Regions from separate parts of the Caballeronia sp. LjRoot29 genome, predicted to be linked through region 2. Evidence: riboswitches for the same ligand, from Rfam matches in the RefSeq annotation. Region 2 holds a riboswitch; the other holds the start of a gene.

Region 1 (3,403 bases), on a different contig from region 2:
GCAGGCATGCGCCTACGCCGGTCTCCGTTGCAAGCGCCGCGCCGAGCAACGCACCAACAGGACGCGCTCCATAAGTTGCGGTGCTCATGATGGCTGACACCCTGCCGAGCATGGCGTGAGGCGTGATTGCCTGACGCAACGTGGTTGAACCAATCGTCCACAGCACCGGACCGGCGCCGAGCAAAAAGAAACTCACGCAGACCATCCATACTTGCGGAAAAAACAAGGTTGCGCTTATCAATAGAGATGCGAGGAAGCCGCACATAGGGCCGATAACGAGTGTCCGTCCAAAGCAGATTCGCCTCGACACTTCGGGTCCTGCCAGCGCGCCGGCCACCATGCCCGCACCATAGGCCGCCAGGCTCACGCCAATCACCCATGACGACATATGCAGGCGGTGCGCCGCGTAAGCCACGTAGACTGCCTGCAACACGAAATAGCCCAGGTTAAAGAAAACTGCGGTCAGGAGAATGGGACGTAGCAGCGGGTCGCGGAATACGAACGCGGCGCCCTCGCGGACCTCGGCGAGAAAATGCCTGCCGGTTCTGGGCAGATGCGCCGAGACCGGCAGTGCGCGTAACAGCACAACGGCGAACGCCGACAGCATGGTCGCTAATGCATAAGCCCACCCCGCTCCCACGGAGCCCACGAGCACTCCGCCTATCGCGGGACCGGCCGAATACGCCACGCTTCTGGCCAACTCGATGCGGCCATTCGCTGCCGGCAGTGCATCGCGCGGGACGAGAGAGGGAACGAGCGAAGGCGCTGCAACGCTGTAAGCGACCGTACCCGCTGCGCCGATAAAACCGCAGACAGCAAGCATCGGCAACGTGAGGAGATGGGCTCCGATCAGCAGGAGGATCGTAATCATTGCCAGCACGCGAACGGCTTCTGCGCTTGCCATCAGTCCACGTCGGGAATGACGGTCGGCATAGACGCCCATCGGTAATGAGAGGAGCAGAAAGGGTAATGTCTGGGCGGTTTGCAGCAAGCCGGTTTGCGCGGCGCTTGCGCCTAGCAGGAACACTGCAACTAGCGGTGCGGCGGCAAGACTGATCTGCTCGGCGGACTGCGCCAGCAGATTCGACCAGGCTAATCGATGGAATGCGGACGGCAGGATAATGCGGTGAGCGCGCTTGTTAAGCTCGTTTTGCGAAGAAGGCATGAAGTGGGACTCCTTGGGAGGTGGCCCAATCATCATGGTGCGCAGGGACGCACGATACGCCCCGGATCTTGCGCTTACGTTCGGCAACGTTCAAATGCTAACGATTGCGTCGTGGACAGTCAGTGGTAGTCGTCTTCCAACTGGTGCCGTACTGTCGCGAGCCGTTTACTCAGGCGAGAAAGCATTTCCTCGGCCGACATGTAGTCGCCGCTGCGCTTAGCGTCGTCCCGTGACGCGAGTCCTCGAGCAACGAACTCACTATGCTGCTGGCGACGCAGGATCTTCTCGCGAATCGCTTGTTTGACAAAACCGGAGAGACTCACCTTCCTGCAAGACGCTTTCGGCTGCCTCGCGCAATTCTGGTTCGACTCGTACAGACGGGAAAGTGGCTGTTTTCATGATTCACGCTCCATGCGCTGAAATGGCGATGCATGGTCATGTGTTTTGGAAATGAATGCAAGCAAATCCGATTAGAGGCTGCACTGGATCAGGCAGCTTCCGCGTCCCGAGCATGCTGTCATTGCAAAAAGCGCCACGCAGGCTGACATCCCCGCGTGGCGCTTTTGAGTTTGCATCCGACCTACATCATCGGACGTTTGCCAGCGCTGCGATCTTACGAATGGTATCGGCGCAAGCAGTAGCCGCCTCAACGCCCTTCACGACGAAATGCTCGTGGAAGAACTTCGTGTGTTCTTCGCCAGAGTGAAAGTGATGCGGCGTCAGTACAGCGGACAAGACCGGCGTGCCCGTTTCCAGTTGCACTTGCATCAAGCCGTTGATGACAGCCTGCGCCACGAACTCGTGCCGATAGATACCGCCATCGACCACAAGACCCGCTGCAACAATAGCCGCGTAACCGCCGCGTTGAGCGAGCAGCTTCGCATGCAGGGGGATTTCGAAAGCCCCGGCGACTTCGTAGAGATCGATGTCATCGCGGCTGAATCCCTGGGCCTGGATGGCGCTAAGGAAGGACGCTTTGCATTGGTCGACAATGTCGCGATGCCAGCACGATTGAATGAACGCGATGCGTGCACGGGGCTTGGCTGCCGAGCTAACGGCAGGATTACTTTCGAGGGTCGTTGCGAGCGTCATAAATTTAAGCCTGTTTGTGTGAACAGGGCGAAGGACGGCACGTCTCCTCTAACGCAAATGCTTTCGCGCGAGCGGACACATGCCATCCCGTTCTCTTTCATCCGGACTATGACCGTCGGCCCCGGAATCAAACCGGGTCTGCTGACCTTCGCGTTTCGCCACGCCTTCACGCAAAATGGACGGAAGATTCAAGGCAAAACACAAAGCGCTCGCGGGCTACGCGCAGAAGCTGTACGCGATTACCGCCGGTGGGGAGTTTCACCCCGCCCCGAGAACTCGTTCTTAGTGAACGGAACGTAAATTATCACGATTTTTAAAAATACGCCGTACTTAGCTAGCTATTCAACGACGGCAATGGGGTTTCTTCCGAACCATCATGCCCACGACGGGCACTCGCTAAGCCTTCCCGCGCCAGGGAACCAACCGCCGCTCCAGGGCGCGCATACCGAGATCGAAAGTCCACGCGATCAAGCCGATCAGCACGATCCCCATCACCACGACATCGGTTCTGAGAAAGCTCGACGCGTTCAACACCATCTGCCCAAGTCCAGCCGTTGCCGCCACCATCTCGGCCGCGACGAGCGTGGTCCAGCCAAATCCGATCGCAATCCGCAAGCCGGTCAGGATCTCGGGCAACGCGGCGGGCAGCACGACAAACCGCACAACCTGCGCGAAGCTCCCGCCAAGTGAATACGCGGCGTTCACCTGCTCGGCGGTTGCGCTTCGCGCACCGGCGCGTGCAGCCATCGCGATCGGAGCGAAGCAAGCGAGGTAGATCACGATCAGCTTCGCGGTTTCATCGATACCGAACCAGATCACGACCAGCGGCAAATACGCGAGCGGCGGCAGCGGCCGGTAAAACTCCAGGGGCGGATCGAGCAGGCCTCGCGCAATGCGGCTGACGCCCATCAGGATGCCGACAGGCACGGCCGTCACGCTCGCCAATGCGAACGCGCCGAACACGCGAATGGCGCTCCACAGCAAATGCTCGGACAGCGGCAAGCCGCCTTGAATACGGCCATTCCATGCGTCAATGAATGCGCTCCACACCGCTTGCGGTGAGGGCAGGAAAAGCGGCGCTACCCAATGAAATGACGTTGCCGCCCACCAGAGCGCGGCAATGGCTGCAACTGACAACACGCTCAA
Region 2 (3,403 bases):
ACACATGCCGATCGTATTTCTAGTGGCGTTCGTCGCCGTGCTCGCAACCGGAACCGCCGGATACAAGGCGCAATTTTCCGGGTTGGCGGCATCGGACAGTTCGCTCACGGCGATGACCAGCAGCAGCGCCGGTCACGCCGCGGGGTTCACTCAAGGGCTGATTTCCCTTGGCGTCACCTTCGTACAGACGCTGGTCCTCGCTGTGCTGGCCGTATTCGTGGTCCGCTTTGCGATGAAGTTGCACGCTGAATCCGCCGCGCCTGCCGCCGCACCGGTCTCCACGCCTGCGCCGATGCACCTCTGGGACGCCGGTATCCGGCGCTATTTCCTGCTCTGCATCGCGTTACTTGCGGGGTACGTAGGCGCGGCGCTCGCGGTCATGATCGCCTGGATCGGGTTGCGGCTGGCGGGGTTGTCGAGCGGCACCTCAATGGCCGCGGCCGCCACGCTCGCGGTGCTGGTTGTTTGCGGCGTGAGTTATGTGTCTGCGCGGCTTGCCTTGCTGTTTCCGCACACGGCTGTTGGTGGCCGGATCCAGTGGCGCGCCGCCTGGGAGGACACGCGCGGACATTTCTGGTTCATCACGACAGCCGCCTTGCTCGCGATCCTGCCGGTCGTCGGCATTGCGACGGTGCTGACCGTGGTCGCGGAAATGCTGGCGACGGCCGGGTCTATCGGCAGCCTGACCATGGGTTTGATGATCGTGCAAAGCGTAGGCACGCTGCTTTATACGGCGACGGGGGCAACTTGCTCGGTGTGGCTTTATAGAAAATTCGCGGCGATTTTGAGGGCGGAAGCCGTGTGATTTTTGCCGGGTTCTTCCACAACCCATAAATAAAAAGCGCGACCCTTTTGTTCAGGGCCGCGCTTTTTTATTGCTTCTATGCGTCGTTAAACCGTTTCTTCCGCCAGTTCGCGTGCGGCGGCAAGCGCCATCCGGAAATCGGCGAGTTCGGCGATTGTCAGCACCGGAATGTTGCGCTCCTTAACAAACGCATCGATCTGAGCACCGCGCGCCATCGTGCCGTCCGGGTTCATCAATTCGCACAGTACGCCGGCAGGCTTCAACCCGGCGAGGATAGCCAGATCGACGGTTCCTTCCGTATGACCGCGCCGGGTCAGCACGCCGCCCGGCTGCGCGCGCAGCGGGAACACATGGCCGGGACTCACGATATCGCCAGCCTTCGCGTTATCGGCAATCGCAGCGCGGATCGTGGTCAGCCGGTCAATGGCCGATACGCCCGTCGTCACGCCCTCGCGTGCTTCGATAGAAACCGTGAACGCCGTGCCGTATTTGCTGCCGTTGTCGGCGACCATCGGCGGCAAGTGGAGCGCGCGAACGGTCTCGTCAGGAAGGCACAGGCACACAATGCCGCTGCACTCCCGGATCATCAGCGCCATGCCTTCGACATCAAGCTTTTCAGCGGCGTAAATCAGGTCGGCTTCGTTCTCGCGATCGTCGTCGTCGAGCAGGGCGACCGCGCGGCCTTCGCGCAACGCTTGCAGGGCAGCGGCAATTCGATGAGGGATCGCAACGGACGCTTCACCTGCACGAAGTTGCGCAAGATCGGCAAAGGCGGTGGCCGGGGAGGTGAAAACTGAATCGGACATGAGTGAAACGCTCTCGCAAAAGAAAATGGGGCGAAAAACGTTTCAGGGCATTGCAAACAGACAGAACGACACGCGTCTTCAACGCCGTCAATTCGACAGCGCCGGTTTAACGCGGACGCAAATGCGCCGCGGCAAACACGCGAAACGGACATGACCGTCTGCACATCTTCTTCCATCCGGACTATGACCGTCGGCTCTGGCATCTCACCAGATCTGCTGACCCCGCTGGGCGGCTCGCAATGACTTGCAAGCTGCATTCACAGGCGCTCGCGGGCTCGCGAGAGGCTTTCGCCGCTCGCATACCGCCGGTGGGGAATTGCACCCCGCCCTGAAGACGTACTGACTTGTCGCTAAACACTTAACAACGCGACGAATTTCAGGATACAGCAGACTTGCCAATGTTGCAGTACTGCCTGCCTCTAGCTTGCAGGCAAGCTTGCTTAGCTGGCATCGTCGATACGACGTGAATCGGCCGGAACATGCCAGCGCGGCGGCGTTTCCGCGTTCACCGTCACCTGGTACGCGCGCGCTTCCGTGTTGCCGGGATTGCGCAGCGTGTGGGGTTGATCGGCGTCGAACACAATGGCGTCGCCGGTGGCTAGCAACTGCGCCCGGTCATGCACGCGAATTTCCAGCGTGCCGTCGCTCACGACCAGGTTGATCGTGGTGCCGGGTGGATGCGCGCTGCCGGATTCGGCGTGCAGCGGCGCAATCCTCAGTTCATGGAATTCCGCCGATGCAGGCGCGCTCAACGGAAATAACGGGCGGGCGGAAAAGCGTCCATTCGATGTCACCAGCCGCGTTGCCTCTTCAGCCGGCAAATATTCGATGCCATTGATCGCGTGGCGTCGCAGGAACGCCGCCACCGATACCTTCAGCGCGCTCGCAATCTTGTGCAGTACCTTGATGGACGGCACGCTACGCCCGGATTCGATCTGCGCCAACATGGCGCGCGATACGCCGGACGCGCGAGCGAGGGCATCGAGCGAGAGCTGGCGTTCGGCGCGCAGCCGCGCGAGGTTCACGCCAACCAGGTATTCGAGCGCGTCGTTCGCTTCCTGCGCGTCCGTTGGCTGCGTGTGAAGCGCGTTTGCCACGGTGTTTGCCGCACGCGCCTGTGTTGCCTCGGCGTGTTCGGCCGGCGCGCGCGCATCGAACGACTCGCGCACGAGTTCCAGCGATGAATAAGCCGATGCAACCATGATGAGCCTCCAGTCTTTCAATCGTTCAGTCGATCAGACCCGCTCGGCGAACCGGCGCGGGAACGAGTGAAGGCAAGACTAGCATTCGCTCAACTGGCGGCAAACGAAGATATCGTCACACCGTTATGAGGTGCCGCAGGGTAGCTATTCGCGGCAACCCCTCGTTAAACGACCGTGCGAGCGGGTGCGGGCGGCGTGGATTGCGTGGGTGACGTCTCCCGCAGCTCGGCATCGGGTTTGCTCGACGCGAACCACGCGTCAATGCGGCGAACCACGTCTTCAAGCGATCCCGGCTCCAGATGCAGGCCGAGTTTCGAGCGGCGCCAGAGCACGTCGTCCGCGCAGGTTGTCCATTCGTTGTCGCGCATGTAGCGGAGTTCGGCTTCGTAGAGGCTGGGCGCCAGGGCCTCGCCGAGGTCGGCGAGCGAGCCGGCATTGCCTAGAAGCTTCTGAGCGCGCGTTCCGTACGCCCGCGCGTAACGGTGCGCGAGTTCGTCCGGCAGCCAGCTGTTGCGTTGCTTGAACGAGCTGAGAAAAAGCGCGAAGTCGGCGTTGGCAATGTCCCCGCCCGGCAGCGGCGCGCCCTCGGT

The links. Region 2 has a riboswitch for FMN ahead of ribB (3,4-dihydroxy-2-butanone-4-phosphate synthase). Riboswitches for the same ligand answer to the same signal wherever they lie in the genome.
Region 1: linked by a shared signal. The riboswitch ahead of ACSQ83_RS26885 (6,7-dimethyl-8-ribityllumazine synthase) and the one ahead of ribB (3,4-dihydroxy-2-butanone-4-phosphate synthase) in region 2 are both predicted to bind FMN.

The regions. Positions count from the first base shown of each region.
Region 1 is NZ_CAXUPU020000030.1:86,856-90,258, reverse strand. Features, by position in the region: gene ACSQ83_RS26895 (MFS transporter) at 1-1,165, opposite strand, end outside; gene ACSQ83_RS26890 (YlcI/YnfO family protein) at 1,424-1,564, opposite strand; gene ACSQ83_RS26885 (6,7-dimethyl-8-ribityllumazine synthase) at 1,751-2,257, opposite strand; FMN riboswitch at 2,343-2,537, opposite strand; gene ACSQ83_RS26880 (ABC transporter permease subunit) at 2,654-3,403, opposite strand, start outside.
Region 2 is NZ_CAXUPU020000018.1:17,032-20,434, reverse strand. Features, by position in the region: gene ACSQ83_RS19730 (hypothetical protein) at 1-805, shown strand, start outside; gene ribB (3,4-dihydroxy-2-butanone-4-phosphate synthase) at 892-1,611, opposite strand; FMN riboswitch at 1,772-1,951, opposite strand; gene ACSQ83_RS19720 (helix-turn-helix domain-containing protein) at 2,052-2,813, opposite strand; gene glpD (glycerol-3-phosphate dehydrogenase) at 2,978-3,403, opposite strand, start outside.